Regions from separate parts of the Streptomyces sp. cg40 genome, predicted to be linked through region 2. Evidence: riboswitches for the same ligand, from Rfam matches in the RefSeq annotation. Region 2 holds a riboswitch; the other holds the start of a gene.

Region 1 (15,271 bases), 5.2 Mb from region 2:
GGGTGTCGTCGATGCTCACAGCGAGCAGAACAGGGGCATGAGCGAAGTCGGGATCGATCTCGGCCCAGGACAGCAGCGCGTGGTGCCCGTCCGTACCGCTCACCGCGATGAGGAAGCGCAGCCGGTCCTTGCGGCGGACGGGGTCGAAACCGGGACCGGCCGCGGACAGGACGTCGTAGAGCCGCGGTCCCGCGAAGCGGTGGACCTGGGTGCCGCTGGTGGCGCACTCGAAGCTGACCCGGACCCGGTGCAGCGGCCAGTTCAGCAGGTCCGGCACGGTGAGCCGGACGGGTCGGGCGAGGTCCCCCGTCAGGTCGAGCTGCGCGAGCGTCACGAGCCATCACCTCCCGGAATGTGGTACCCGGGCCGCACTCCCGTACAAACGCACATGCGCACCCCGCAAGCGAATAGTGCAGCTCATGCGATGCGACAGGAGACTTACACCTTGCATATGCGGCAGTATCATCGCGGCACGGCCGTTGCGGTCGGGCAAGGGCGCGACCATCCCTTATCGGCAGAATCAGAGGAGTAGAACCGTGATGACCCGTTCCGCGCGTCGGACCCGCCGGATCCTGCAGGTTGCGGGGGCCGGAGCCGCCGCGCTGCTGGCCCTGAGCGCCTGCTCCTCCAGCGACGACTCGTCCTCCTCGAAGTCCGACACCTCGGCGTCCGCGTCCCCGAAGATGTCCGGCACCGTCACCGTCTTCGCCGCCGCCTCGCTCAAGGAGTCGTTCACGACCCTGGGCAAGGAGTTCGAGACGGCCCACCCCGGCACCAAGGTCACCTTCAACTTCGCGGGCAGCGACACCCTCGCCGCGAGCATCACCAGCGGCGCCCCGGCCGACGTGTTCGCCGCCGCGAGCCCCAAGACCATGGCGATCGTCACGGACAAGGGCGACGGCGTCGGCACCCCGGCCACGTTCGTCCGCAACCAGCTGGAGATCGCCACGCTGCCGGGCAACCCCGACAAGGTGACCTCCCTGAAGGACCTCACCAAGTCGTCGCTCAAGGTCGTGCTGTGCGACAAGACGGTGCCGTGCGGCGCCGCGGCCCAAAAGGCGCTCACGGCAAGCAAGTTGAAGCTCACCCCGGTGTCCTACGAGGAGGACGTCAAGTCGGCCCTCAACAAGGTGGTGCTGAAGGAGGCCGACGCGGCGGTCGTCTACAAGACCGACGTGCACGCGGCCGGCAGCAAGGTGGAGGGCGTGGAGTTCCCCGAGTCCGCCGACGCCATCAACGACTACCCGATCGTCCTCCTGAAGAACGCGCCCAACGCCGTCGCCGCCAAGGCGTTCATCGCGCTGGTGCAGTCCGCCGAGGGCCAGAAGGTGCTGTCCGCGGCGGGCTTCCTCAAGCCGTGACCCAGCTCGACACCTCCGACGCCGCGGCCGAGACCCTGAAGGGCGGGCCGCGGCGTCGCCGCGTCCGGATGTCCGGACACGGGGTGCCGCTGCCCCTGCTGGTGCCGGCGCTCGTGGGCCTGGCGTTCCTGCTCCTCCCCTTGCTCGCCCTCCTGGTCCGGGCCCCTTGGCGTTCCCTGCCGTCCCAGCTCACCAGCACGGAGGTCTGGCAGGCGCTCCAACTCTCCCTGCTGAGCGCGACCTTGGCGACAGCGGTGTGCCTGGTGCTGGGCGTGCCGCTGGCCTGGCTGCTGGCCCGCACGGAGTTCCCCGGCCGCCGCTTCGTCCGGGCCCTGGTGACCCTCCCGCTGGTCCTGCCCCCGGTGGTGGGCGGCGTGGCGCTGCTCCTGGCCCTCGGCCGCAACGGTGTCGTGGGCCAGTGGCTCGACTCGTGGTTCGGCATCACCCTGCCCTTCACCACGACCGGCGTCGTGGTCGCGGAGGCGTTCGTCGCGATGCCGTTCCTGGTCATCAGCGTCGAGGGCACCCTGCGCGCCGCCGACCCGCGCTACGAGGAGGCCGCCCAGACCCTCGGCGCCTCCCGCTTCACCGCGTTCCGCCGGGTCACGCTCCCCCTGATCGCCCCGGGCATCGCGGCGGGCTCGGTGCTCGCCTGGGCCCGCGCACTGGGCGAGTTCGGCGCGACGATCACCTTCGCCGGCAACTTCCCCGGCCGCACCCAGACCATGCCCCTGGCGGTCTACCTGGCCCTCCAGAACGACCCCGAGGCGGCCATCGCCCTCAGCCTGGTCCTGCTGGCCGTGTCGATCGCGGTCCTGGCCGGGCTCCGCGACCGCTGGATGACGACCTCATGACCGCACTGGACAAGGGCCTCGACGCCCATCTCGTCGTGGACCGCGGCACGTTCCGCCTCGACGTCGAACTGACCGCCGCACCAGGCGACGTGGTCGCCCTGCTGGGCCCCAACGGCGCCGGAAAGACAACCGCGTTGCGAGCCCTGGCCGGTCTGGTCGGCCTGACGGACGGTCATCTACGTCTGGACGGCGCGGAGTTGGACCGTACGCCCCCGGAGTCCCGCCCGGTGGGCGTCGTCTTCCAGGACTATCTCCTCTTCCCGCACCTCACCGCCCTCGACAACGTCGGCTTCGGCCCCCGCTGCCAGGGCGCGACCAAGGCGGAGTCCCGCGCCATCGCGGCCGAGTGGCTGGAGAGGATGGGCCTCGCCGAGCACGCGGGCGCCAAGCCCCGGAGACTCTCCGGCGGCCAGGCCCAACGCGTTGCCGTGGCAAGGGCGTTGGCGACCCGCCCACGCCTCCTGCTCCTCGACGAACCCCTTGCCGCGCTGGACGCCCGTACCCGCCTGGACGTACGAGCCCAACTCCGGCGCCACCTCGCGGAGTTCGAGGCAGTCGCGGTCCTGGTCACCCACGACCCCCTGGACGCCATGGTGTTGGCCGACCGGCTGATCGTGATCGAGCAGGGCAAGATCGTCCAGCAGGGCACCCCCGCCGACATCGCCCGCCACCCGCGCACGGACTACATCGCCCAACTCGTCGGCCTCAACCTCTACAAGGGCAACGCCGACGGCCACACGGTCACACTCGACACCGGCCCCACGATCACCACCACGGAGGACCTGACCGGCGAGGTCTTCGTGGCGTTCCCACCAAGCGCGGTGACTCTCTTCCGAGACCGCCCGACCGGCGCCAGCGCCCGCAACCTCTGGCACTGCGAGGTGGCGGGCCTGGAAACCCACGGCGACCAGATCCGCGTAGACCTGACCGGCGAACTCCCCCTGGCGGCGGACCTGACGACACCGGCAGCGGCCGAACTGGACCTGCATCAGGGGGCGTCGATCTGGGCAACGGTCAAGGCGACCCAGACCCACGCATACCCTGCGTGAGCACCCGCGCCCCCTTTTTTCATGGGGGCGCGGGGAGCTGCTTTTAGGGGCGCGGGGAACTGCGCGCCCAGCCACGACGGCGCCGCACCCGAAAAACTCAGTCCTCGTACGCATCCAACGGCGGGCAGGAGCAAACAAGGTTCCGGTCCCCAAACGCCTGGTCAATCCGCCGCACCGGCGGCCAGTACTTGTCGGCAACGGACACACCAGCCGGGAAGACCGCCTCCTCGCGGGTGTACGCGTGCCCCCACTCCCCACCGAGCGCGGCAGCGGTGTGCGGCGCGTTCCGCAACGGATTGTCCTCGGCCGGCCACTCCCCCGCCCCGACCTTCTCGATCTCCCCGCGAATAGCGATCATCGCCTCGCAGAACCGGTCCAGCTCGATCAGGTCCTCGGACTCCGTCGGCTCGATCATCAGCGTCCCGGCCACCGGGAACGACATGGTCGGCGCGTGGAAGCCGTAGTCGATGAGCCGCTTGGCGATGTCGTCGACGGACACACCGGTCGCCTTGCTGATCGGCCGCAGATCGATGATGCACTCGTGCGCGACGAGCCCGCCGGGCCCGGTGTAGAGCACGGGGTAGTGCGGTTCCAGCCGCTTGGCGATGTAGTTGGCGGAGAGCACGGCCACCTGCGTGGCCCGCTTCAGCCCCTCGCCGCCCATGAGCCGGACGTACGCCCAGGAGATCGGCAGAATCCCGGCCGAACCCCACGGCGCGGCGGAGATCGGCCCGACTCCCGTCTCAGGACCGGCAGCGGGCTGCAACGGATGGTTCGGCAGATACGGCGCCAGGTGCGCGCGCACGCCCACCGGCCCGACACCCGGTCCGCCCCCACCGTGCGGAATGCAGAACGTCTTGTGCAGATTCAGGTGCGAGACGTCGCCGCCGAAGTGCCCCGGCTTTGCAAGCCCCACAAGGGCGTTGAGGTTGGCGCCGTCGACGTAGACCTGCCCGCCGGCCTCGTGGACCTGCGCGCAGATGTCGGCGACGTGCTCCTCGAACACCCCGTGCGTGGACGGGTAGGTGATCATCAGCACCGACAGCTCGTCGCGGTACTGCTCGATCTTCGCCCGCAGATCCTCGACGTCGATCTCACCGTCCTCGGCGGTCTTCACGACGACGACCTTCATCCCGGCCATCACGGCACTGGCGGCATTGGTGCCGTGCGCGGACGACGGGATCAGACACACGGTCCGCTGCGCGTCCCCGTTGGCGCGGTGGTACCCACGCACCGCCAGCAGCCCGGCCAACTCGCCCTGCGAACCTGCGTTGGGCTGCAACGACACCTTGTCGTACCCGGTGACCTCGGCGAGCCGCTCCTCCAACTCCCGGATGAGCGTGAGGTATCCCTGTGCCTGCTCGGCGGGCGCGAAGGGGTGCAGCTGCCCGAACTCGGGCCAGGTGACCGGCTCCATCTCGGTGGTCGCGTTGAGCTTCATCGTGCAGGAGCCCAGCGGGATCATGCCCCGGTCGAGCGCGTAGTCCCGGTCGGCGAGCCTGCGCAGGTAGCGCAGCATCGCGGTCTCGGAACGGTGGTCCCGGAACACGGGGTGCGTGAGGTACGCGTCGTTCCGCAGCAGCGCCTCGGGCAGTGTGTCCTCGGCACTCACGTCGAGCGCCTCGATGTCTCCTTCGACCCCGAACGCGGTCCATACGGCCGCCAGTTGGGCACGCGTGGTCGTCTCGTCGCAGGCGATGGACACCTGGTCCGCGTCCACGAGGTGGAGGTTGACGCCGTCCTCGCGGGCTGCGGCGACGACCTCGGCGGCCCGGCCGGGCACGCGCGCGGTCAGCGTGTCGAAGTAGCCGCCGTGCACAACCTCGACCCCGCCGGCGGTGAGCCCGGCGGCGAGGATCGTGGCGTAGCGGTGCGTCCGCCGCGCGATGCCCCTCAGCCCGTCGGGCCCGTGGTAGACGGCGTACATCCCGGCCATGACGGCAAGGAGCACCTGGGCGGTACAGATGTTGCTGGTGGCCTTCTCGCGGCGGATGTGCTGCTCGCGGGTCTGGAGGGCGAGGCGGTAAGCCTTGTGTCCGTCGGCGTCGACGGAGACGCCCACGAGCCGCCCGGGCAGGCTGCGCGCGAACTTCTCGTGCACGGCCATGTATCCGGCGTGCGGCCCGCCGAAGCCCATCGGCACCCCGAAGCGCTGCGTCGTACCGACCGCGATGTCCGCGCCCAGCTCGCCCGGCGACTTCAGCAGCGTGAGCGCGAGGAGGTCGGCGGCGACGGTGACGAGTGCGCCGAGCGCGTGCGCCTGCTCGATCAGCGGCTTGATGTCGCGTACGGCACCGGAGGCACCCGGGTACTGCACGAGCACGCCGTTGATCTCGCGCTCGGCGATCTCGGCGGGGATGCCCTCGCTGAGGTCGGCGACGACGACCTCGACTCCGGCCGGCTCGGCGCGGGTCTCGATCACGGCAATGGTCTGCGGCAGCGCGTCCGCGTCGACCAGGAACAGGCCCTTCTTGTTCTTGCCCATGCGCCGCGAGAGCGCCACGGCCTCGGCGGCGGCCGTGCCCTCGTCGAGCAGGGAAGCGCCGGAGGTCGGCAGCCCGGTGAGGTCGGCGACCATGGTCTGGAAGTTGAGGAGGGCTTCGAGCCGGCCCTGGGAGATCTCCGGCTGGTACGGCGTGTAGGCCGTGTACCAGGCCGGGTTCTCCATGACATTGCGCAGGATCACGGGCGGGGTGAAGGTCCCGTAGTACCCGAGCCCGATCATCGAGCCCAGGACCTCGTTGCGGTCCGCGAGGGACCGCAGTTCGGCCAGCACCTCGGCCTCGGTGCGGGCGCCCGGCAGGTCGAGGGAGTCGGCGTTCTTGATCACATCGGGGACCGCGGCAGCCGTGAGCTCGTCGAGCGAGCCGTAGCCGACCTGCGCGAGCATCTTGGCCCGCGCTTCCTGGTCGGGACCGATGTGTCGCTGCTCGAACGGGATGCCCTGTTCGAGCTCGGAGAGCGAAGTGCGAGGGGCGGTCATTTGGGAGGCCTCCTGGTCGGACACGACCTTCGAGGGCACCACGACAGTGGGGTGCCCGGACGGCCTCCCCCTCTGTCATCTCAACCTGAGAGCTTCACCGGCCACCCGAGGGTCACCGGTTTTCACCGTCGGTGAGAGCGCGGGCCGTCGCCGGCACCCGCTCTGCTTTCCAGAGTGACCTCGTCCGTGCGGTACGTGAGCCTGAGAGATTCCGGGGAGGATTTGCTCCTTCGGCGCCTCCGATGAAGTCTGGAGGACTCTCCCGCACGGGGTCAGCAGCCGCTCGCCAGCCTACCAGCGAGCGGTGAAGCCGAGCTTTCGAGTGGCCACCGGCCCGAATGTGCTCTTTTGTAGAGTTTACGGATGAGTTGCGACCAGGAGGAGGGCCCGTGCAGACCGATATCGATCCGCGCAACCTGATCGGCCGCAAGGCGTTCGACCGCACCGGCGCCAAGATCGGCACGATCGACGAGGTCTACCTCGACGACGCGACCGGTGTACCGGAGTGGGCGGCCATACGCACCGGCCTGTTCTCCAGGGACGCCTTCGTCCCTCTGGAGCCCAGCGAGCTGATCGAGGGCACCCTGCACATCCCCTTCGACCGCTCCCTGATCAAGGACGCCCCCGACTTCGGAGTGGGCCGCCATCTCTCCCCCGACCAGGAACTCCAGCTCTACCACCACTACGGCCTGGACGTGGCCCCACCGCCCTCCCTCCCGGACCGCGACTTCGGCAAACTGGCGGGCTCGGACGACACCTGAGCAGAGGCGGCGGGTCTTCGATTCTCCGGGGGCAGCACCACCAACTGCCCTGAGGCGGCGGCCAGTTCACCCGCGTCCCGCGTCACCAACGGCAACGGATCCGCCGGCTCCAGCTCGGGATCGTCGGTCCGGAACGTCCGTACCCGCCCGGGCCCGGCATCCTCCGGCGTCTCGAAGCGCACGGTGACCCGCCCCAGCCCGCTGCCCTGCACCCACCCGTGCCCGAACCCGGAGTGGTGCACATCGTGGCCCGCGGGCCAGCGCCGCTCCACGGGCGCGGCCTGCTCCCCGCTCGCTTCCTCCTCCGCGTGTTCCTCCTCAAGAAGGTCGACCTGCTCCCCCGCCGCCTGCGCGAACAGGTCCTCCTGCGTGTAGTCGGCGAGCCCGGAGACGCCGACCCCGAGCAGCCGCACCCCGCCCGTGGTGTCCACGGAGTCCAGCAACCGAGCCGCGGCCTCCCGCACCACCCCGGGGTCGTCGGTGGGCCCGCGCAGCGTCTCGGACCGCGTCAGCGTCGAGAAGTCGTACCGCCGCACCTTGAGCACGATGGTCCGCCCCGACAGCCCGGCGCCCCGCAGCCGCCGTACACACCGGTCGGCGAGACGCTGCACCTCCAGGCCCACCCGGATGCGGTCGTGGATGTCCACGTCGTAGGTGTCCTCGACCGACACCGACTTGGTCTCCCGCTCGGCGACCACGGGCCGCTCGTCGTGCGCGAGCGCCATGGCGTACAGCGAGTGCCCGTGCGCCTTGCCGACCAGTCGTACGAGCTCGTCCTCGCCCGCCTCGGCGATCTCGTCGACCGTGGTGATCCCGGCCCGCCGCAGATGGTCGCCCGTCGCCGGTCCGACCCCCGGCAGCGTGCGCACCGACAACGGCCCGAGCAGTGCCCGCTCGCTCCCGGGCTCGATCAGCACCAGCCCGTCGGGCTTGGCCCGCTCGGAGGCGATCTTGGCGAGCATCTTGGAGGCGGCGAGACCGACCGAGCCGGTGAGTCCCGTGGCGGCCCGTATGTCGGCCCGGAGCCGCTCCCCGGCCCGGCGTGCCGACTCGGCGTCCCAGGCCGCCTCGCCGGCCTCCAGGTCCACGAACGCCTCGTCCAGGCTCAGCGGCTCCACCAGTGGCGACAGCGCCCGCAGCAGCGCCATCACCTGCTCGCTGATCGACCGGTAGAACCCGAAGCGCGGCACAAGATACGCGGCGTTCGGAGCGAGTCTGCGCGCCTGGGCCATGGGCATCGCCGAGTTCACCCCGAAAACCCGGGCCTCGTACGACGCGGTGGCCACCACACCGCGTGGTCCGAGCCCGCCCACGACGACGGCCTTCCCGCGCAGGCTCGGCTTGGACGCCTGCTCCGCCGAGGCGAAGAAGGCATCCATGTCGAGATGCAGGATCGTGGGCGCGGTTCTCACATCTCCGATGCTGCCCTACGCCACTGACAATGCCCCGCTACGGCTCCCGCCGGGCCCTCAGACGGCCCGGTTGCGCCGCCTGGCCAGCTCGTCGGCGGGGTTGACCCCGACGAGCGTCTCACCGGTGTCGACGCGCTCCCCGTGCAGCTGCGACAGGGCGCTCTCCACATCCCGCCACACGACACCCACGGCGATCCCGAAGATCCCCTGGCCGCCCTGGAGCAGGGCGTGGACCTCGTCCGGCGAGGTGCACTCGTAGACCGTGGCGCCGTCGCTCATCAGCGTCATCCGCTCCAGATCGCGGAAGTCGCACTCCCGCAGGTGCAGAACGGCGCTGCGGATGTTCTGCAGCGAGACACCCGTGTCGAGGAACCGCTTGACGATCTTCAGGACTACGACGTCCCGGAAGCTGTAGAGCCGCTGCGTCCCCGACCCGTGTGCGGGCCGCACGCTGGGCTCGACGAGCCCGGTGCGTGCCCAGTAGTCCAGTTGCCGATAGGTGATGCCTGCCGCCGCACAGGCCGTAGGGCCCCGGTAGCCGATCTGCTCGGACGCCATGGACGTCGCCCCTCCGCTGCTCGGCACGGCAGTGGGTCGATGCGGAGCGTGATCGGCCGCACTGCCATGAAGCGGGTACGGGCCACTGTCCCCGAAACTGCGTTCCGGGGCACCCCCAGCCGTACCGTCGCCGCTGCTTCTCACGCCGACCTCCGTCCTTGACCTGCCTTCTCGACGGTAGGCAGTCACCAGGGGTGCGTCAACGATCGCCACGCTAGGCACGCCGAGTGATAATCACCCTAGGAGTGGTTTCCCGTACCCCACCGCGGGGAAAGGCTAGCCGAATGCGCTCGCGGCGGGCCGCAGGACGCTCTCACACGCCGGTGGCAAATGCCACCATTTCTCTGCCGGCCCCCGATCTCACTGGCTGTTGGTCCCGAAGTCCTCGGGCGAGATCTGGTCGAGGAACTCGCGGAACTTCTCCACCTCGTCCTCCTGCTCGTCCGGGATCGCGATGCCGGCGTCGTCGAGCACGCCGTCGCTGCCGTAGATCGGCGTCCCGGTGCGCAGTGCCAGCGCTATGGCGTCGGACGGGCGGGCGCTCACCTCGACTCCGCTGGCGAACACCAGCTCGGCGTAGAAGACGCCCTCACGCAGATCCGTGATGCGCACTTCGGTGAGCTCCTGGCCGACGGCCTCCAGCACGTCCTTGAACAGGTCGTGGGTCAGCGGTCGTGCGGGGGCCATGCCCTGCTGTGCGAAGGCGATCGCCGTCGCCTCCCCGGGCCCGATCCAGATGGGGAGGTAGCGGTCGCCTCCCACTTCACGCAGGAGCACGATCGGTTGGTTGGAGGGCATTTCGACCCGGACACCTACGACATCGAGCTCGTTCACACAGCAACCCTAGGCCGTGCCCGGGACGTTTGGGTAGTCGGGCCGGGATCGGGTGACCGATCAGGCTGCCGCAATCCCGCCCGGCTCAGGGCAGGCGCACGCCGAGCGCGGTCTGCACCAGCGCGGCGTGCAGCTTCACCGTGAGCCCCGCCAGTTCCTTCGTGCGGGCCTCCGCGTGGGCCCTGGTCTGCGGATTGCGGTGCCGCTTCAGGGGGGCGACCACCTGGTCGACGAGCCCGGCCTCGCGGTCCGCGGCGGCCTTCATGGCGCGCAGGTGCCGGGGTTCGATCCCGAACCGCCCCAACTCCAGGACGAGCCCGGCCACGGTGACGGCTTCCGCGTCGTACACGCCGTCCGGCAGTGGAGCGATGAGTCCGTACGACTCCCACTCGTCGAGCTCCTGCTCACCGATCCCGGCGGCGGCCAGCAGCTCGGCCCGCCCGATCCGGGCCGCCGTGGGGCCCTCCACGGGCTCCAGGACGACCTCGCCGTCCCGTTGACGGCCCACGGTGGGCAGTGGGGCGGCCTCCCCGCGCTCCATGGCGTCGAGGTGCTCGCGGATCACCTTCAGCGGCAGATAGTGGTCCCGCTGCATCCGCAGGACATGGCCGAGGCGTTCGACGTCGGCGGGGCTGAACTTGCGGTATCCGGAAGGGGTCCGCTGCGGCTCGATGAGCCCCTCCGACTCCAGGAAACGGATCTTGGAGATGGTGACTTCGGGGAACTCGTCGCGCAGCGTGTTCAGCACCGTGCCGATACTCATCAGCCCGGTGTCCGCGGCGGCGGTACCGTGCCCGGCACCGCCGCTCGGTGTTTGAAGCATGGACCTTCCTGGGGGAATCCCCCGGACACAGTCCGAGAGAGGGTCAGTAACCCCGCTGGCTCGCGTAGAACACCAGCCGGTACTTGCCGATCTGCACCTCGTCACCGTTGGCCAGGGGGACCGAGTCGATGCGCTCACGGTTGACGTAAGTGCCGTTCAGGCTGCCGACGTCGGCGACCGTGAAGGAACCGTCGGCAACGCGCCGGAACTCCACATGGCGGCGCGAGACCGTCACGTCGTCCAGGAAGATGTCGCTCTGCGGATGACGGCCGGCCGTGGTCAGCTCGCCGTCCAGCAGAAAGCGGCTGCCCGAGTTCGGACCGCGCCGCACCACCAGGAGCGCCGAGCCCAACGGCAGGGCGTCGACGGCCGCCTGCGCCTCCGGGGAGAGCGTCGGCATCTGCGTCTGGCCGGTCACCTCGGCGTCGTAGGCCTCGAGACCGGAGATGGAGATCGTGGACGTCGTCTCGGACGCACGCTCCGGGGTCACACCGGGGCGCAGTGGCGCACCGCAGTTGGAACAGAAGCGGCTGTTCTCCGCGTTGCGGTTACCGCACCTCGTACACACCAGGGCCGACATAGGGGAAAACCCTCCACCCGTACTTGAGGTTGACGGTTGCCCGAAACCTATGTCGCCGGACTGCGCAGGGTCAACCGACGGCGCGCCCTGACCAGCGACCTGGTCGCGGAACAGCGGACGCTGGCCCTCCGCGTCCGGTTGTGCGCGATGGCGAGCGGTCTGATTGTCGCTGCTCTCTTTCGCACTCTTGCCGAACAACTTCGCAAACAACTTCACGGGCGATTCCCCTTGACCGAAACAGACCCGCCCGTGGGGCAGGACGAACCCTGATTGAACACACCGGTCGACCCGGACATCCTCACAACGTCCGTATCCACCAGACAGTTTCCACCACGCACCACCCAATCGGTGCGTCGACCCCCCGCAACCTCATGCCCTCGCCGGACGGTCCCCATGCACCCCCGGTTCACCGGGAGGACGACCGAGCGTAGTCAGGCTGCTTCGCGGCCCGCAAGGCATCCACAATGATCTTGCTCGACCGCCCGACGGTGACGGTGGCCTGCTCCTTCTCAAGAGTCTGCACCACGCCTCCAGGGATGTTGAGCGCCGGTTCGAGATCCTGCGGCTTGCCGATGACCTTGAAACGATAGGGGGCGTTGATCTTGTTCCCGTCGACGCTCACGCTCTTGTCGGAGTCCGTCAGATAGGTGCCGGCCACCACACGTACGCCGTTCACCTGGATCGCCTCCGCGCCGGCCGCGCGCAACTCCTGGACCGCATCGAGCAACATGTCCGCCTCGACCGTTCCCTTCGTGTCGTCGATGGTCATCGTGATGCCGGGTCCCTGCGCGGCCACGGTGCCCGCCAGAATGCCGAGTTGCTTCTCCTTCTCGGCCGTCTGCTTGCGGGCCTCCTCGGCCTGGTCGGAGCTGTTCTCCAGCTCGTCGCGCTGTTTCTGCAGACCCTGCTTCTCGTCCTCAAGACGCTGAGTACGGTCGTCCAGTTCATCGAGGATGCGCACAAGATCTTCCTGCCGGGCCCCGCGCAGCGCGCTGTCGCTGTTGCTGTTCGAGGCGACCTGCACCGCCAGCCCGAAACCTAGGCCGAACAGCAGCACGGCGACGATGAGTTGGGCCCTGCTGGCGCGCGGCGGCCACAGCCCCTGCACCAGCCGCTGCCGACCCGTGACGGTGGGAGCGGGCGTCTCCTCGGCGACCGGCGCCTCCGCGGAAGCAGACGCCGGTACCTCTTCGGGCAGTTCCCTGCGCAGCCTGTTCGCCGGCTGCTCGTCCTCGTTGCTCATCGACCTCACGCCCGGAAGACGTGCCGGCGAATGGCCGCGGCGTTGGAGAAGATCCGGATGCCGAGAACGACCACTACGCCGGTGGACAGTTGGGCGCCGACGCCCAACTTGTCGCCCAGGAACACGATCAGTGCGGCCACGACCACGTTCGAAAGGAACGACACCACGAAGACCTTGTCGTCGAAGATCCCGTCGAGCATCGCCCGCAGACCACCGAAGACGGCGTCGAGCGCAGCGACGACGGCGATCGGCAGATAGGGCTCGACAACCACCGGCACCTCAGGCCGGACCAGGATTCCGGCCACCACTCCCACGATGAGGCCCAGTACGGCGATCACGATGTGCCCTTCTCAGTTCTCGGCTGTGCTGTTCGTACGATCACACTCGGCGCGGCGGGCAGCCGGAGATCGCTCTCCACGGCGATGGTCGCCCTGATGCCGTAGTTGTCTTCCAGAGCGTTCAGATAGAGCCCGTCGGCACCGTTCTGGAACCTCGTGCTCAGACGCTTCCCGTCCCCCACCGCGAGCACCGTATAGGGCGGCACCAGTGGCCTGTTGTCGACCAGTATCGCGTCGCCCGCGGCCCTGATCGCGGACAGCGCCGTCAGCCGCTGCCCGTTGACGGAGACGGCCTCGGCGCCGGCCGCCCACAGTCCGTTGACCACGCGCTGCATGTCGCGGTCGCGCACCCGCCCGGTGTCGGAGAAGTCCGCGGTCTCGCGCGGGTCGTCGCCTCCGCCGCTGCTGGCTTCCTTCGCGTCGTCGACGATGAGCTTCACACCGGGACCGTGCACCGCGGTGGCGCCGGACAGCATGCTCACCAGGTCCGCCTGGCCGCTGCCGCCGCTGGTCTTCAGCGCCGCCCGCTGCCGCGCGCTCACGTCGTCCCGGAGCGTGTCGACGGTGTCTTCGAGCTTGTCCGCCGACTTGGTCTCTTTGTCGATACGGTCGATCAGTTCCTGGCGCTCCTTGGCCACCACGGGGGCGGCCACCCGCGCCTGCGCCGCTCCCAGGGTCACGACAAGGGCCGCCAGCACCAGACCGGCGGCGAGACCGAGCTTCGTCCTGAGGGTCTTCGGCATGCCGCCCACGCCCGCGGCCTTCTTCCGGGCGGCGGCCTCGGCGTAACCCTCGTCGAGGCTGTGGTCCATGACGTTGGTGAGCAGCGACATGGATGCGTCCGGACGCGCAGGGCGCGTGGGTGTGCTCCGAACGGGGGGCTGCTGCGGCATGCCGCACATCGTCGCACGTGGTGGCCTGTACCTCCGAATGGCCCCACCGGCGTGCCGGACAGGCCCCCTTGGGGAGACATGTCCGGCACGCGCGCGTGGTCCGCGTTTTACCGTCCGGCGCTGTCCACGACCGCCGACCACTCGTCCAACAGGGCCTGCGCGGAAGCGTCGTCGGGCCCTTCGGCCCACAGATGGGTGACCGCCTCTGCCGGGTCGGGCAACACCATCACCCAGCGCCCGTCGGTCTCCACGACCCGTACCCCGTCCGTGGTGTCGACAAAGCGATCACCGGCCGCCTCCACGACCCGGCGCATCACAAGTCCCTTGACGGCCCAGGGAGTCGCGAGATCCCGCTTCAGGACGTGCGCCCGCGGAATCCGGGCATCGATCTGGCTCAGCGTCAGTTGAGTCCGCGCCACCAGCCCGATGAGTCGTACGAACGCTGCGGCACCGTCGAAGACGCTGCTGAACTCCGGGATGATGAAACCGGCCTTGCCGTCCCCGCCGAAGATGGTCGTCTCATCGCGACCGACCCTGGTCAGGTCGTCCGGCGAGGTCGTCGTCCACTCGACCTGGGTCCCGTGATACGCCGCCACCTGCTCGGCGATCCTCGTGGTGGTCACCGGCAGCGCCACCCGCCCGCTGCGCCGCTCCGCGGCCACCAGGTCGAGCATCACCAGGAGGGCCCGGTCGTCCTCGACGATCCGCCCCTTCTCGTCGACGAGCGACAACCGCTCACCGACCGGGTCGAAGCGCACTCCGAACGCCGCCCGCGCGGAGGCCACGATCTCACCGAGCCGCACCAGCCCCGAGCGCCGCGTGTCCGCGGTCTCCGTCGGCCTGGACTCGTCGAGACCGGGATTGATCGTCAGCGAGTCCACACCGAGCTTGCCGAGGAGACTGGGCAGCACGAGCCCGGCGCTGCCGTTCGACGCGTCCACCACGACCTTCAGGCCGGAGTCGGCAATTCCGGTCGTGTCGACATTCCGCAGCAGGGACCCGGTGTACGAGTCGAAGACGCTGGCCGGGAAGTGCAGGTCCCCGATCTCGCCGGGGAACGCGCGCCGGTACTCCTGGCGCGCGAACACCCGGTCCAGCTTGCGCTGGCTCCCCTGCGAGAGGTCGGCGCCCTGGCTGTCGAAGAACATGATGTCGACGGAGTCCGGCACCCCGGGTGTGGTCCGGATCATGATCCCGCCGGCACTGCCCCGCGCGGTCTGCTGTCGGGCCACGGGCAGCGGTACGTTCTCCAGGTCCCGCACGTCGATGGCACTGGTCTGCAGGGCCGAGATCACCGCCCGCTTGAGCGCACGGGCGCCTCGGGAGTGGTCGCGGGCCGTGGTGACCGTCGAGCCCTTCTTCAGGGTCGTGGCGTAGGCGCCGGCGAGGCGTACCACCAGCTCCGGAGTGATCTCCACGTTCAGGATCCCGGACACACCGCGCGCACCGAAGAGGTGCGCCTGCCCTCTGGACTCCCAGATGACCGACGTGTTGACGAAGGCGCCGGCCTCGATCGTCTTGAACGGGTAGACCCGCACATTGCCCTGCACGATCGATTCTTCACCGATCAGGCACTCGTCAC
Region 2 (15,271 bases):
ACCTCGGCCAGTTCGGGGCGGACGGTGCGGGTGACGTTGTCCTTCGGGAGGTCCGCGTACGGGCAGCGCGGGTTGAAGGCGCAGCCGGACGGGATGTTGATCAGCGAGGGCGGGGAGCCCTTGACCGGGATCAGCCGCTCCTGCTGCTCACGGTCGAGCCGCGGCATCGAACCGAGCAGACCCCAGGTGTAGGGGTGGCGGGGCTGGTAGAACACGTCCTCGGCCGGTCCCCGCTCGACGCAGCGGCCGCCGTACATCACCAGGATGTCGTCGGCCAGTTCGGCGACGACGCCCAGGTCGTGGGTGATGACGATGACCGCGGAGCCGAACTCCTTCTGGAGGTCCCGGATGAGGTCGAGGATCTGCGCCTGGACGGTCACGTCCAGGGCGGTCGTCGGCTCGTCCGCGATCAGCAGCTCGGGGTTGTTGACCAGCGACATCGCGATCATCGCGCGCTGGCGCATACCGCCGGAGAACTCGTGCGGGTAGCTGTCCACCCGCTTGTCCGGCTGCGGGATGCCCACCCGGTCGAGCATCTCGACCGCGCGCCGCTTGGCGGTCTTCTTGTCGACGTCGTGGTGGATCCGGTACGCCTCCACGATCTGCGCGCCGATCGTGTAGTACGGGTGCAGCGCGGAGAGCGGGTCCTGGAAGATCATCGACATCTGCCGGCCGCGCAGCTTGCGCACGTGGTCGGGGTCGGCGGACAGCAGTTCGGTGCCGTCCAGCCAGATCTCGCCGGAGATCTGCGCCTTGCGCTTGCCGTACTGGCCGGCGGTGTGCAGGCCCATGATGCCGAGCGAGGTCACCGACTTGCCGGAGCCGGACTCGCCCACGATGCCGAGGGTCTTGCCCTTCTCCAGCGAGAAGCTGAGGCCGTCGACGGACTTGACGAGGCCGTCGTCGGTGGGGAAGTGCACCTTGAGGTCGCGCACTTCGAGGAAGGCCGTGGGCGCGGGAGAGGCGTCCGTGGGTTCGCCCACGGCGGCCCCGCTCTTGCTGAGTTCCGTCATGAGAGCCTCACTCGGGGGTCGATCACGGCGTACAGGATGTCCACCACGAGGTTGGCAAGCAGCACCGCGAGAGAAGTGATCAGGGTGACGCCCAGAATAATGGGCAGGTCCTGGTTCTTGATGGCGGTGAGCACCGCCTGGCCGAGGCCGGGCAGGCTGAACGTCGTCTCGGTCAGGATGGCGCCACCGATGAGGGCACCGAGGTCCATGCCGAGCATGGTGAGGATCGGCGTCATCGTGGAGCGCATCGCGTGCTTGCCGATGACGACCTGTTCCTTGAGGCCCTTGGCGCGTGCCGTGCGGATGTAGTCCTCGCCGAGGATCTCCAGCATGGTGGCGCGGGTGATACGGGCGTACATCGCGGCGTAGAGGAAGGCGAGGGTGATCCAGGGCAGGATCATGCCGCCCAGCCAGCCGGAGAAGCTCTGCTCCAGCGGCACGTACTGGCCGTTGATCCAGTTCAGCCCGTAACTGAAGATCGCCAGTGAGAGCAGACCCGTGAAGTAGATGGGCAGGGACACGCCACCGAGCGCGATGACCATCGCCGACCGGTCCCAGATCGTGCCCCGCTTGAGCGCGGAGAGCACACCCGCCGCGACACCGAAGACCAGCCACAGCACGGCGGCACCGAGCGCGAGTCCCAGGGTCACCGGGAAGCGGTCGGTGAGCACCGGCCATACGGACTGCTCGCTACGGAAGGAGTAGCCGAAGCACGGCGCGGCACAGTGGGTGACGTCGCCGCCGGCCGAGTAGGTCCGGCCGACGAAGATGCCCTTGAAGAAGTGCCAGACCTGGACGAAGATCGGGTCGCTCAGACCCAGCTTCTCCCGCACCGCCGCTACGGCATGAGGGTCGGCCTGCTTGCCCACGAAACTCGTGGCGATGTCCACGCCCGCCCACTTGGGGACGAGGAAGAAGATGCTGAAGACCACCAGGATGATGACGACCAGCATCACTGCGGCGGCGAACAGCCGCCTGATGAGGTAAGCGAGCACAGCTAACGGCCCGCCGCGGGACCGCGGGCCACCGGAGGTCGTCCGGTGGCCCGCGGTCCCGCCGCGCCGGCCTTCACCTGCCTTTCGTGCCGTACGGCGGGTGTGCCGGGATTACTTCGTGGACTTCAGACCGATGTTGACGAAGTCGTAGTAGCCGCTGTACGCGTTCGTCGTGTACACGTTGGCGATCCGCGAGGAGCGCCAGTTCAGGAGCCGCTCGAAGGTGAAGGGCAGGTAGTACGCGCCCTCGCTGACCTTGTGGTTGATCTCCGTGGCGATCTGCGTCTTCTTCGACTCGTCCAGCGAGGTGGTGTACTGGTCGAACAGCCCGTCGATCGTCTTGTCCTTGATCAGGGCGAAGTTGTTGTTACCGCTCTGGAGGATGTAGCGGCTGTCCCACAGCGGGGCGCCATAGCCCTGGACGGTCGGGAAGTCCGCGCCCCAGCCCATGATGATGATGCCGAGCTTCTTCTTCGCGACGTTCGAGGGGGAACCGATGATGCCGGAGCTCTGCGAACCGTCGTACTGGTAGATGTCGGCCTGGATGCCGACCTTCTTCAGCGCCGCCTGGAGGGACGTGGCCGTGGCCACCTCCTGCTGCTTGTTGTTGCGGACGGCGATCGTGGTCTTGAAGCCGTTCGGCTGACCGCAGGCCTTCAGCGCCTTCTTGGCCAGGTCGTCGTTGCCGGTCTTGTTGGCACCGGAGATCCCGTACGGGTCGTACTTCTGGCCCTCGCCACCGGCGATGGCGGGCGGGAGCATGTTGGTACCGATGTCACCACCGGCGATCGGGCCACCGCGCGCGGTCTGGAGCGACACGTGGTCGGCCGCGTAGATGACCGCCTTGCGGCACTCGATGTTGTTGAACGGCGCGACGCTCTGCGGGAAGACCGCGTACCGGATGAACCCGGAGATCGGGTTGTCCAGGTTGGCCTTGTGCTCCTTCAGGGCGATGGTGCGGCCCTGCGGACCCAGACCCGTCTGGCCGGCGTCGATGTCGTAGTCGCCGTTGATCAGACGCTGGTCCATGTCGGACTGGTTCGAGGAGATGGTCAGCGAGATCTTGTCCGGGTACGCCTTGCGCACCGGGTCGGACGACGCCTTCCAGTTGGTGTTGCGCACCAGCACCAGCTTCTTGCCCGGGCTGTACGACTGGAACTTGTACGGGCCGGAGGAGAAGGGGTGCAGCGTGTACTTCGCCTTGGTGTCCTTGTCCTGGCGGACCGGGGACGCCGTGACCATGGCGAGGACCTGCTTGAAGTCCGAGTTCGCCTTGGGCAGGTGGAAGACGATCGTCTTGGCGTCGGGCGTGGAGATCGCCTTCAGGCCGAGCTTGTCCTTCGAGGTGTCCTTGTAGGGACCCTTGTAGGTGTTGTTCGGGTCGAGCATCTGCTGGAGGTAGATCGGACCGCCGGACAGCACGTCCTGCGCCCAGACGCGCTCGATGCCGTACTTGATGTCCTGGGAGGTGATGGCCTTGCCGTCCTCCCAGGTGATCCCGTCACGCAGGTGGAAGGTGTAGGTCTTGCCGTCGGCCGAGACCTGGCCCATGTCGGTGGACAGGTCGGGCGTGAGCTCGGCGCCCGCGGCACCCGGCTCGGTCTTGAAGGTGAGCAGCTGACGGCTGTAGTACCGCGAGAAGTCCCACATGAAGCCGTAGTAACCGCGCGTGGTGTCCCAGAAGTCGGCGTCCTGGGCGGAGACGAACTTCAGCTCGCCGCCCTTCTTGACCAGCGAGGCCTGGGCGACCTTGTTGTTCGCCGCGTCGAAGCCGGCGGCGCCGGTCTTCGAACCGCCGTCGTCCTTGCTGTTGCCGCCGCCGCACGCTGCCAAGGCCAGCATGCCGGCGACCGCGGCAGCAGCGGCAAAGGCCTGCCTACGCCGCCCTGAGGTGCGTTGGGTAGTCACGATCTCGGATCCTCCGGATTTGATGAGAGACCCCGTGTAGATGGCACGGGACGCTTGAGGCAATGCGGTTCAGCGGGAAGCCTTCGGGTCCAGCGCGTCCCGCACGCCGTCGCCGAAGAGATTGAAGGCCAGAACGGTGATGAAGATCGCCACACCCGGAATGACCATGTACATGGGGTCCGAGTCGTAGTAGTCGATCGCGGTGGAGAGCATCTGTCCCCAGGAGGAGGTGGGCGGCTTGACGCCGACGCCCAGGAAGCTGAGTGCCGCCTCGGTGAGGATGTTGGTGGGGATCATCATCGTCGTGTACACGATGATCGGCGCGACCAGGTTGGGCAGCAGTTCCTTGAACAGGATGTAGAAGCGTCCGGCGCCCAGCGAGCGGGCGGCCTCGACGTACTCGCGCTCACGCATCGACAGGGTCTGTCCGCGCACCACGCGTCCGATGTACGGCCAGCCGAAGAAGCCGATCACCAGGATCATCACGAAGACCCGCACGCTGGAACCGCTCAGGCCCAGCATCTCGTTCGGCATCACGGAGACCAGCGCGATGATGAAGAGCAGCTGGGGGAAGGCCAGCAGCCCGTCCATGACACGGCTGATCAGGGAGTCGACCCAGCCGCCGAAGAAGCCGGCCAGGATACCGAGCACGGTGCCGAGCACGACGGCGACGATCGCGGACAGGAAGCCGACAAGCAGCGAGATCCTGGAGCCGTAGAGGATGCGCGCGAAGATGTCGCGGCCGTTGACGGGCTCGACCCCCAGCAGGTGGTCACCGCTGATGCCACCCAGCGACCCCTTGGGGGTGCCGAACAGCGGGTCGATCAGGGTCTCGTGGAACGTGTCCGGATCCTGCCCGATCAGGCTGGCGATCATCGGGGCGAAAACCGCGACCAGAATGAGGACGACCACGACGATGCCGCCCGTGAGGGCGAGTTTGTCGCGCTTGAGGCGCTCCCAGGCGATCCGGCCCAGGGAACGTCCCTGCACGACCTTGTCACCGGCGTTGGCGATCGCCGCTTCCTCGGCTGCGCTCGGGGCCGCTTCCGCGGTCGGCTCGTGCAATGGTGCCGTCATCTGGCAGGGACCCCTCTCAACCGGCGGTAGCCGGCCCACACTTGCCGCTGTGGCGGCCATGATCAGTCCGTCGTACATCGGGGCGCACGGCCCCTGGTGCGGGAGTCTTCAACGCTTTGGTGATCTGTTGCCAGACTTGGCGGTGAATGGATGCGTAAACGTGATGCGGGCTGGAGGGTTCCGTTATACGGACAACGGGTAACGCCCCCCGGACGCCGGGCAGTTGGGACAGAACACCGATCCGGTGACTTTTTAGGGCATCGGACCGCGATCTACGCGCGAAGAAATGTGTCGTCGGCGTAAAACCTGCGGAGGAGCGGGGAAGAGGACTCGCCGGGCAAGTATCCACCACGGCCGGATGAGCACCGGCACCCACCCGCCCCCGCGGGCACTCGCCGACGGCCGCAGCACCACACCGGACGGCCGCGGGGTGGGTGCGGGGAGGAATTCGAAGGGGCGCGGTCGCCCTGGCCGCCGCCGTCGGCGCGGCGACATCCGCGCCCCGAGCTTCTGCTTCACGCCGGAAAGCGATGGGGCCCGCTCTTTTCGAAGAGCGGGCCCCATCGTCTTTCAGTACCTCGGCGGCGGATAGCCGTATCCACCCGGCGTCGACACCTGCGCCGGCGCCGCGTGGGCCTCGCGGTCGTAGAACGGGCGGGCGTTCGCCCGCAGCCACAGCGCCACCGGGTCGTAGTCGTCGGACATCGCCACGGTCGACACCGGCAACCCGTCCGGGACCGCGCCGATCGACTGCTGCATCATCGCGCGCACCGAGTCCACGGCGGACGGACTGGTGTCGTACACATCCAGACCGATCGCGAGATACGGCGCCCCGAGCGCGGGCTGCACCCAGGCGCGGCGGAGGGTGCGGACGGCCGGCGTACGGTGGGCGTTCTGCGTGAGCAGGCCGTAGAACTGCGGGACCTCGATCGCCGGTTCCGTCAGGCGCAACGGCCCCGCGGGCTGGCGCTCCAGGCCGGTGGCGATCCGGCGCAGGTCGAGCCACGGGATGCCGACGCCGCCGCCGGGAGCGTGCGGGTTGAGCCAGAGGCCGAAGTGGTCGGGATAGAGGGTGCGGGCCACGTCCAGGCCGTCGACCACCTCGTACGAACGGTTCCAGCCACTGGCCGAGAGCTCCTGGGCGGAGGTGACGCAGGGGGCGTAGCCGTAGCCCTCGACGTGCATGTTTCCGTACTGGGCGTCCGGGGAGCCGGACTGGCCGTGCCACAGGAGCATCCAGATCTGGCCGGAGTGGGGGGTCGCGAGGGCGCGCAGGAGCGCCTCGTAGGCGTCGTAGCGCCCGGGCGTCACCTGGCGCAGCATGTGCTCGACCTGGCCGGTCGCGGTGCCGCTGGCGCTCACGTGTACCGCCCCTTCTGGTGGTTGGCCTGCGTTGGGGTCCAGCTTAAGCGCCCAAGGGGTGGGGGCTCGGTGTCCGTTGGCGAGTGCGGGTGCGTCTCGGCTGGGCGCGCAGTTCCCCACGCCCCTGAGGGAGTCGCCCCTTGGGGAGTTTCCTAGTGACCCTGTGTATAGAAAGGACGTACCGTCTGCCGCATCCACTCCGCCACCGGGTCCTGTGTCACGTCCAGGAGGACCAGGTTGACCGGCCACTTGACCTCGGTCCTGGTGAGGGCGCGGGACAGGGCGCCCATGGGGGCCGCCCTCAAGTCGCCGTCCCAGTTGGTGAGTTCGACGCCCACGAACATCACCGGATCGGCGGTCTCGATCGCGGCCAGGCAGCGGCGGGCCGTGCCGACCACGCCGATGGCGGCGAACTCCGCGGAGGCCGCGGCGAGGAAGTCGACCGGGTCGTCCTGCCAGTCGGGCTCGAAGAGGCGGACCCGGCCACCGCTGGTGGGGCCGTCCAGGACGGTACGGCCGATGCGGCACAGCTCGGCCACGGCGGCGGGCGGGAGGGGGATGCCGACCACGCCGTCCGGATTCACCGCGATACCCACCTGCGGGGGCAGTCCGCGGGCGAACTCCACCGCGGGCGCGATGGTGAACGACAGATGCGAGCCGACGACCTTGCGGAACTGCTCCTCGGAGCTGAAGACCGGCACGAAGGCCTGACCCTCGATGTCCAGCGTGGGCAGGTCCAGGGGTCCGCTGTGCGGGCCGCCGCCGCTGGGCAGCGGGACCCAGACGAAGCTGCGGGACAGCACCTCGATGATCCGGCCGCCGGCCGAGGGCAGGCCGAGGGAGACCGAGAGCACCTCCTCCAGCTCGTTGCCTGGCCATCCGCCGTGCGGATGCGGGTGGGGGTACGCCTGACCGGGGAAGTCCGCCGGGAAGTCCATCTACCTACCGCCTGCTGGTGAAACCGCCTGCTGTAAACGTGCTGTGACGGAAAAGGCTAGCGGCTCAGTCCGCGAAGTCGATCCGCCGCAGCACGTCCGCCGCGTCCCGGTCCAGCAGGACCGCCGAGCCCACGCCGTGCGGCAGGTCGCCGCGCTCCACGGCGCGCAACAGCCGGGCGGCGGCCCGGCGGTGGCGCAGGAACGCGTACCGCGAGACGCCCCGGCCGCGCTCGCGCTGGCCGTCGAGCGCGGTGTCCGGGCTGACGTCGAGGAACACCAGGTGCAGAGTGCCGCCGCGGCGGTGCGCGGCGCGGGCCAGCCAGCCGCGCACCCAGGTCTGGGTGCCGCAGTCGTGCACGACGGCTCCGGACGCGGAGCGCAGGGTGCGGTGCAGTCCGGCGTAGTGGGCGAGGCGGACCAGGGGGCGGTAGACCGCGTACGGGAGGAGGCCCGATACACGGGACACCCGGGTCTCCCAGCGGTCCCTGGCGTCCTGGCTGTCGACGCGGACGCCGTCACCGGTCACCGCGCGCCGCATCAGCGTGGACTTGCCGCTGCCGGGCAGGCCGGTGACCACGACCAGGTCGCGGGGGCCGAAGCGGAGGCCGTGCGGGCTGCGGCCGGCGCGCTCGCGGAGGTCGCGGACGACCGGTGCCGGGCGGGCCGGGCATGCCTCCCTGGCCGGGGCCGAGCGCTGTTCGGGCAGCGCTACGGCCGAGGTCGTGGCGTACACCGTGGTCCTTGTCACCGTGATCGTCCTCCCTGCGGGGTCAGGAAAGGTTCTCCCCAACTAACGTAAAGAGAAGGTAATGCACGGTGTCTCGCGGTTCCGTTCGCTTCCGGCCACAGGCCTGTTACAAAGCCTGTGCGATGATGTGCGCGCCTAACTGCATACCGGCCGCTTGAATCCGCGCGGGAGAGTCCCCGGTCGTACGACCTCCGGGGCGCCGAAGGAGCAAGTCCCTCCCTTGAATCTCTCAGGCCCAGTTACCGCGCGGGCGAGGCACATCTGAAAAGCGGGCCGCCGTCGCCGGCGGTCCCACCCAAGGTGCAACCCATGGCCCGTGCGTGTCCCGCGCGGTCATGGCGAACCTCTCAGGTTCCGATGACAGATGGGGAGGAACGACCTCGCCGTCATGCCTTGGGAGACCGACCGATGAGCAGTACCGCCACCCCTGAGAAGCGCCGCACCGCGCTGGACGCGCTGCACCGCTCGCTCGGTGCGACGATGACCGACTTCGCCGGCTGGGACATGCCGCTGCGCTACGGCTCCGAGCGCGACGAACACCTCGCCGTCCGCACGAAGGCCGGCCTCTTCGACCTCTCCCACATGGGCGAGATCACGGTCACCGGACCGGACGCGGCCGCGCTCCTCGACTACGCGCTGGTCGGCAACATCGCCTCCGTGGGCGTCGGCCGCGCCCGCTACACCATGATCTGCCAGGCCGACGGCGGCATCCTGGACGACCTGATCGTCTACCGGCTGGCCGGGACCGAGGCTGCGTTTTCCACATACATGGTCGTCGCCAACGCGTCCAACGCCCAGATTGTCCTGGACTCGCTGGTCGAGCGGGCCGCGGGCTTCGACGCGGTCGTCCGTGACGACCGTGACGCGTACGCGCTGCTCGCCGTCCAGGGCCCCGAGTCCCCCGGCATCCTCGCCTCGCTCACGGACTCCGACCTCGACGGCCTCAAGTACTACGCCGGGCTGCCCGGCACGGTCGCGGGCGTACCCGCGCTGATCGCCCGCACCGGCTACACCGGCGAGGACGGCTTCGAACTGTTCGTCGCCCCCGGTGACGCGGAGAAGCTGTGGGAGGCGCTGACCGAGGCAGGGGCGTCGGCGGGGCTGATCCCGTGCGGCCTGTCCTGCCGGGACACGCTCCGCCTGGAGGCGGGCATGCCGCTGTACGGCCACGAACTGTCGACCTCGCTCACCCCGTTCGACGCCGGGCTCGGCCGGGTCGTGAAGTTCGAGAAGGACGGCGACTTCGTCGGACGTACGGCCCTTGCGGCCGCCGCCGAACGGGCCGCCGCACAGCCGCCGCGCGTCCTGGTCGGCCTGATCGCCGAGGGCCGCCGCGTCCCGCGCGCCGGGTACTCCGTGGTCGCCGACGGCCGGGTGATCGGCGAGATCACCTCCGGCGCCCCCTCCCCCACGCTGGGCAGGCCCATCGCCATGGCCTACGTCGACGCGGCGCACTCCGCGCCGGGCACGGCCGGTGTCGGTGTGGACATCCGGGGCAGTCACGAGCCGTACGAGGTCGTGGCGCTGCCGTTCTACAAGCGCCAGAAGTGACAGTCGTCGTAGCGTCGGGTCCGTGACCGGGGCGGATCGCCCCCGCTCGACGATTCCCTCCGCATTCCCCCCTTCACCAGCACTCCCCCGCGTACAGGAGAATTCACGCCATGAGCAACCACCCCGAGAATCTGCGGTACAGCAAGGAACACGAGTGGCTGACGGCCGCCGTCGACGGTGTCTCGACGGTCGGCATCACCGAGTTCGCGGCGAACGCGCTCGGCGACGTCGTCTACGCCCAGCTGCCCGAGGTCGGCACGACGGTGACCGCGGGCGAGTCCTGCGGCGAGCTGGAGTCGACCAAGTCGGTGTCGGACCTGTACGCGCCGGTCAGCGGTGAGGTCGTGGAGATCAACACGGCCGTCGTGGACGAGCCCGCGCTGGTCAACTCCGAGCCCTTCGACGGCGGTTGGCTCTTCAAGGTGCGGATCACGGACGAGCCCGGGGACCTGCTCTCCGCCGACGAGTACACCGCCTTCACCGCCGGCTGAGGAGTCGTAGAACCATGTCCGTCCTGAACACGCCCCTGCACGAGCTCGACCCGGACATCGCCGCCGCCGTCGACGCCGAGCTGCGCCGTCAGCAGTCCACGCTGGAGATGATCGCCTCGGAGAACTTCGCTCCGGTCGCGGTCATGGAGGCACAGGGCTCCGTCCTCACCAACAAGTACGCCGAGGGGTACCCGGGCCGTCGTTACTACGGCGGCTGCGAGCACGTCGACGTGGCCGAGCAGATCGCGATCGACCGGGTCAAGGAGCTGTTCGGCGCCGAGTACGCCAACGTCCAGCCGCACTCGGGCGCCTCCGCCAACCAGGCCGCCCTGTTCGCGCTGGCCCAGCCCGGCGACACGATCCTCGGCCTCGACCTGGCGCACGGCGGCCACCTCACCCACGGGATGCGGCTGAACTTCTCCGGCAAGCAGTTCGACGTGGTCGCCTACCACGTGGACGCCCGGACCGGTCTGGTCGACATGGCCGAGCTGGAGAAGCTCGCCAAGGAGCACCGCCCGAAGGTCATCATCGCGGGCTGGTCGGCGTACCCGCGGCAGCTGGACTTCGCCGAGTTCCGCCGGATCGCGGACGAGGTCGAGGCGTATCTGTGGGTCGACATGGCGCACTTCGCCGGGCTGGTGGCGGCCGGCCTCCACCCGAATCCCGTCCCCTACGCGGACGTCGTCACGTCCACCACCCACAAGACGCTGGGCGGCCCGCGCGGCGGCATCATCCTCGCCAAGCAGTCCTTCGCGAAGAAGCTCAACTCCTCCGTCTTCCCCGGCTTCCAGGGCGGTCCGCTGGAGCACGTGATCGCCGCCAAGGCGGTCTCCTTCAAGGTCGCGGCGGGCGAGGAGTTCAAGGAGCGCCAGCGGCGTACCGTGGAGGGCGCGCGGCTGCTCGCCGAGCGGCTCGTCCGGGACGACGTGAAGGCCGTAGGCGTCGACGTCCTGTCGGGCGGTACGGACGTGCACCTGGTCCTGGTCGACCTGCGGAACTCCGAGCTCGACGGCCAGCAGGCCGAGGACCGGCTCCACGAGGTCGGCATCACGGTCAACCGGAACGCCGTCCCGAACGACCCGCGGCCCCCGATGGTCACCTCCGGCCTGCGCATCGGCACGCCGGCGCTGGCCACGCGGGGCTTCGGCGCGGAGGACTTCGCCGAGGTCGCGGACGTCATCGCCGAGACGCTGAAGGCGCCCTCTCCCTTCGAGGGGTCCGACGTGGCGGGTCTGAAGGCCCGGGTCACGGCGCTGGCGGAGAAGTACCCGCTGTATCCGGGCCTGTAGTCGGCCCGCCCGGCCGTAGTCGGCCACCGGGGCACCGCCGCACACTGAGAGGTGTACGGCGGTGCCCACCCCCTCGCACCACCCCGCACGTCCTGCGTTCTGAGGAGTCACCGTGGCCATCTCGGTCTTCGACCTGTTCTCGATCGGCATCGGCCCGTCCAGCTCCCACACGGTCGGCCCGATGCGGGCCGCCCGCATGTTCGCGCTCCGGCTGCGCAACGAGGAGCTGCTGGACTCCGTCGCCTCCGTCCGCACCGAGCTGTACGGCTCGCTCGGCGCGACCGGGCACGGGCACGGCACCCCGAAGGCGGTGCTGCTCGGCCTGGAGGGCGAGTCGCCGCGCACGGTGGACGTGGAGGGGGCCGACGAACGGGTCGAGCAGATCAAGGCGGCCGGACGCATCCGCCTCCTCGGCGAGCACGAGATCCCGTTCGACTTCGACGCCGACCTGAAGCTGCACCGCCGTAAAGCCCTGCCGTACCACGCGAACGGCATGACGCTGTGGGCGTACGACGCGGCGGGCGGCGAGCTGCTGTCCAAGACGTACTACTCGGTGGGCGGCGGATTCGTCGTCGACGAGGAGGCGGTGGGCGCCGACCGGATCAAGCTGGACGACACGGTCCTCAAGTACCCCTTCCGCACCGGCGACGAGCTGCTGCGCCTCACGCAGGAGACCGGTCTGTCGATCTCCGCGCTGATGCTGGAGAACGAGCGCGCCTGGCGCACGGAGGAGGAGATCCGGGCCGGGCTGCTGGAGATCTGGCGGGTGATGGGGGCGTGCGTGTCGCGGGGCATGTCGCGGGAGGGCATCCTGCCCGGCGGCCTGCGGGTCCGCCGCAGGGCCGCCATGTCGGCACGCCAACTCCGGGCGGAGGGCGACCCGTTGGCGCACGCGATGGAGTGGATCACGCTCTACGCGATGGCGGTGAACGAGGAGAACGCGGCGGGCGGCCGGGTGGTCACCGCCCCGACCAACGGGGCGGCCGGCATCATCCCGGCGGTCCTCCACTACTACATCAACTTCGTGCCGGGCGCGGACGAGGAGGGCGTCGTCCGCTTCATGCTGGCCGCCGGCGCGATCGGCATGCTCTTCAAGGAGAACGCCTCCATCTCCGGCGCGGAGGTCGGCTGCCAGGGCGAGGTCGGCTCGGCCTGCTCGATGGCGGCGGGCGCGCTGGCCGAGGTCCTGGGCGGCAGCCCGGAGCAGGTCGAGAACGCCGCCGAGATCGGCATGGAACACAACCTCGGCCTCACCTGCGACCCCGTCGGCGGCCTCGTCCAGATCCCCTGCATCGAACGCAACGGCATGGCCGCGGTGAAGGCGGTGACCGCGGCGCGCATGGCGATGCGGGGGGACGGGTCCCACAAGGTGTCCCTCGACAAGGTCATCAAGACGATGAAGGAGACGGGGGCGGACATGAGCGTGAAGTACAAGGAGACGGCTCGGGGCGGGCTTGCGGTGAACATCATCGAGTGTTGAGGGAGCGCCCCTCGGAAGCGCTCAGCCGGCCTCGGCGAGGCGGGTTAGGCGGGTGAGCTGGGCTACCGCTGCCCGGACTGTTCCCCGGCGCCGGTGACGGCGTCGACGTACTCGGACCAGACGGCCGGGACGTCGTAGTGGCAGCCTACGAAGCTGTGCTCGCCCCAGAGGGTGAGCAGGGGCTGGGTGAGGCGGCGGCCTGCTGTCGCGTCCTCCTCGTCGTGGACCAGGTCGATCGAGCCGGCCGCGCGGTAGTCCTCGCAGGCGGCGCGGATCGCGGCCGGGTCGGAGAAGCAGCGCACGTACTCGGCCTGGGCGTCCGGGGCGAAGGGGGTGCCGGGCGCCCATCCGGGCCCGGATCCAGAACTCCGGGTCGCCGCCGATCAGGTGCTCGGGGTTGCCGTTGCCGGCGGTCAGGAAGAACCAGTGGTAGTAGCCGCGCCCGAAGTCGGCGTCGGAGTGCAGGTAGGCGTGCCGGGTCGGCACGATGTCCAGGACCGCGAGCGCGGAGACCGCGCGCTGCGGATTCCAACGGATTCCGGGCATGCGGCGCGGGGCGGGACATCGGGCGGGGGCCGGTAGGCTTCCCTCCTGCCGGCCGGCCCCCGCCCGGGACATGCGCTCCCGGCGGCTTCAGGGCTTCGCGGGAAAGCCCGAGCACTTCCTTCCGAGAATGGTCGGTCAGGCCGGTCCGGCGGGGCCCTCGAGAGTGCTGCTGAAGCGGTCGTACAGCCGCTGGCGCGCCCGGCCGCCGACCCGGCGGATGCCGGCGCGTGTGTGGTTGAGCGCCCGGGAGACCTCGGCGACCAGTTGCATGGACTCGGCCATCTGATCGAAGAGACCGGTGGTGGACGGAACCCAGGTTCCTTCCGGCGCGTGCTGCTGCCCCACCGACGCGCATTTCGTCAGCAGCTCGCTCATCAGACGGTGGAATTCGGCGACGTCCTCGTCGGTGAAGTCGTCGACGGTCAGGTGATACATATTCCGCGCAGTCGGCCCGCGCATACGCAAAACTCCTTGGCGGTGGGTGAGGAAGGAACAGATGAATGCGGCGCTAATGCCCCATCCCGGCTCCCCCGTCGACCGGCAGGACGGCACCGGTGATGTAACCGGCGTCGTCGGAGGCCAGGAACGCGACGGCCGCGGCGACCTCTTCGGGCCTGGCGAGGCGGCCGAGGGGAATCTGGCCGGTCAGATGTGTGCGCTGTTCCTCCGTGAGGTTCTCGCTCATCGCGGTCTCGGTGAGGCCGGGTGCGACCACGTTGAAGGTGATCCCGCGCACGCCGAGTTCCCTGGCCATCGAGCGAGCGAATCCGATCAACCCCGCTTTGGAGGCCGCGTAGTTGGCCTGTCCGCTCTCGCCCCGCAGCGCGACGGCGGAGGAGATGAACACGACCCGGCCCTTCTTGGCGCGCAGCATTCCCCGGCCGGCTCGTCCGACCACCCGGAAGGCGCCGGTGAGGTTGGTGTCGACGACCTCGGTGAAATCCGCTTCGGACATGCGCAGCAGCAACTGGTCCCTGATGATTCCCGCGTTGGATATCAGGACCTCGACCGGACCGTGCTCCGCCTCGACCTGTTTGAAGGCGACGTCGACCTGGTCGGTGTCGGTGATGTCGCACCGCACCGCGAGCAGACCCTCGGGCGGCTCGCCGGTCCGGTACGTCACGGCGACACGGTCACCGGCGGCCGCCATACGACGGGCGACGGCAAGGCCGATACCGCGACCGCCACCGGTGATCAGGACTGAACGGGACACAGAATGCCTTTCCGGTCTGAAAAGCGCGGCCGGTGAGCGACGGCAATCTGGCCAGTACTCGACTGTAAGGAGATCAGTCGAGCCGTCACTCTAGGTGATGAATGGCGTCGGATCGGCCACCGCACGTCGAACAACGCCCCCTCGCGGTCAGGGACTTCACGTCCCCAGCAACGCGAACGACCCGGTGAGTGATCTTTCTGCATCGGCGTCGAGCACACCAGGGTCTGTTTTTTCCGGTTCCGGATTTTCCTGAAAAGGGTTTTCCGGTAATTGAGTCGGCGGCCCGGCGGGCGCCACGGGAGAGGTTCCGAGTTGGACAACAAGGAGGCGCTGCAGAGGCTGCTGCGCTGGAAGCGGGCCCAGATAGACCCGGTGGAGCTCGGGTGGCCGCAGCGCAGCGGACGGGGGCGCCGTTCCACGGGGCTGTCGCAGGCCCAGGTGGCACAGGTGCTGTACGTCTCCGAGCGCACCTACGCCGACCTGGAGCGGGGTGAAATGCCGTCGCCCACCGCGGAGTTCCTCGACAACGTCGCCCAGGCCCTGCGGATGGAGGAGCGCGAGCGCACCGCGCTGTACGTCTACGCCCTGGGCTACGAACCGCCGTTCCCCATGGACCCACTGGCGGGCAGCAGCGTCGCCCCGGCCTGGCAGACGGCGATC

The links. A riboswitch is a leader RNA that binds a small molecule or an ion and turns the genes downstream of it on or off. The one in region 2 is predicted to bind glycine.
Region 1: another riboswitch for glycine. It lies ahead of gcvP (aminomethyl-transferring glycine dehydrogenase); the one in region 2 lies ahead of gcvT (glycine cleavage system aminomethyltransferase GcvT).

What each region holds. Positions count from the first base shown of each region.
Region 1 is NZ_CP190128.1:8,767,617-8,782,887, reverse strand. It holds gene ACQHII_RS39700 (molybdopterin-dependent oxidoreductase) at 1-334, opposite strand, end outside; gene modA (molybdate ABC transporter substrate-binding protein) at 540-1,361, shown strand; gene ACQHII_RS39690 (ABC transporter permease) at 1,358-2,215, shown strand; gene ACQHII_RS39685 (ABC transporter ATP-binding protein) at 2,212-3,264, shown strand; gene gcvP (aminomethyl-transferring glycine dehydrogenase) at 3,362-6,247, opposite strand; glycine riboswitch at 6,427-6,522, opposite strand; gene ACQHII_RS39675 (PRC-barrel domain-containing protein) at 6,637-7,008, shown strand; gene ACQHII_RS39670 (DNA polymerase IV) at 6,930-8,420, opposite strand; gene ACQHII_RS39665 (MerR family transcriptional regulator) at 8,478-9,122, opposite strand; gene ACQHII_RS39660 (bifunctional nuclease family protein) at 9,339-9,812, opposite strand; gene ACQHII_RS39655 (MerR family transcriptional regulator) at 9,898-10,635, opposite strand; gene ACQHII_RS39650 (FHA domain-containing protein) at 10,679-11,560, opposite strand; gene ACQHII_RS39645 (DUF881 domain-containing protein) at 11,622-12,458, opposite strand; gene ACQHII_RS39640 (small basic family protein) at 12,464-12,796, opposite strand; gene ACQHII_RS39635 (DUF881 domain-containing protein) at 12,793-13,629, opposite strand; gene ACQHII_RS39630 (mannose-1-phosphate guanyltransferase) at 13,797-15,271, opposite strand, start outside.
Region 2 is NZ_CP190128.1:3,572,964-3,588,234, forward strand. It holds gene ACQHII_RS15530 (ABC transporter ATP-binding protein) at 1-1,013, opposite strand, end outside; gene ACQHII_RS15535 (ABC transporter permease) at 1,010-2,008, opposite strand; gene ACQHII_RS15540 (ABC transporter substrate-binding protein) at 2,120-3,916, opposite strand; gene ACQHII_RS15545 (ABC transporter permease) at 3,986-4,993, opposite strand; gene ACQHII_RS15550 (enhanced serine sensitivity protein SseB C-terminal domain-containing protein) at 5,564-6,355, opposite strand; gene ACQHII_RS15555 (enhanced serine sensitivity protein SseB) at 6,508-7,293, opposite strand; gene ACQHII_RS15560 (AAA family ATPase) at 7,358-8,047, opposite strand; glycine riboswitch at 8,197-8,296, shown strand; glycine riboswitch at 8,297-8,415, shown strand; gene gcvT (glycine cleavage system aminomethyltransferase GcvT) at 8,450-9,592, shown strand; gene gcvH (glycine cleavage system protein GcvH) at 9,703-10,083, shown strand; gene glyA (serine hydroxymethyltransferase) at 10,098-11,372, shown strand; gene ACQHII_RS15580 (L-serine ammonia-lyase) at 11,485-12,852, shown strand; gene ACQHII_RS15585 (hypothetical protein) at 12,915-13,154, opposite strand; gene ACQHII_RS15590 (hypothetical protein) at 13,534-13,857, opposite strand; gene fabG (3-oxoacyl-ACP reductase FabG) at 13,907-14,611, opposite strand; gene ACQHII_RS15600 (helix-turn-helix domain-containing protein) at 14,924-15,271, shown strand, end outside.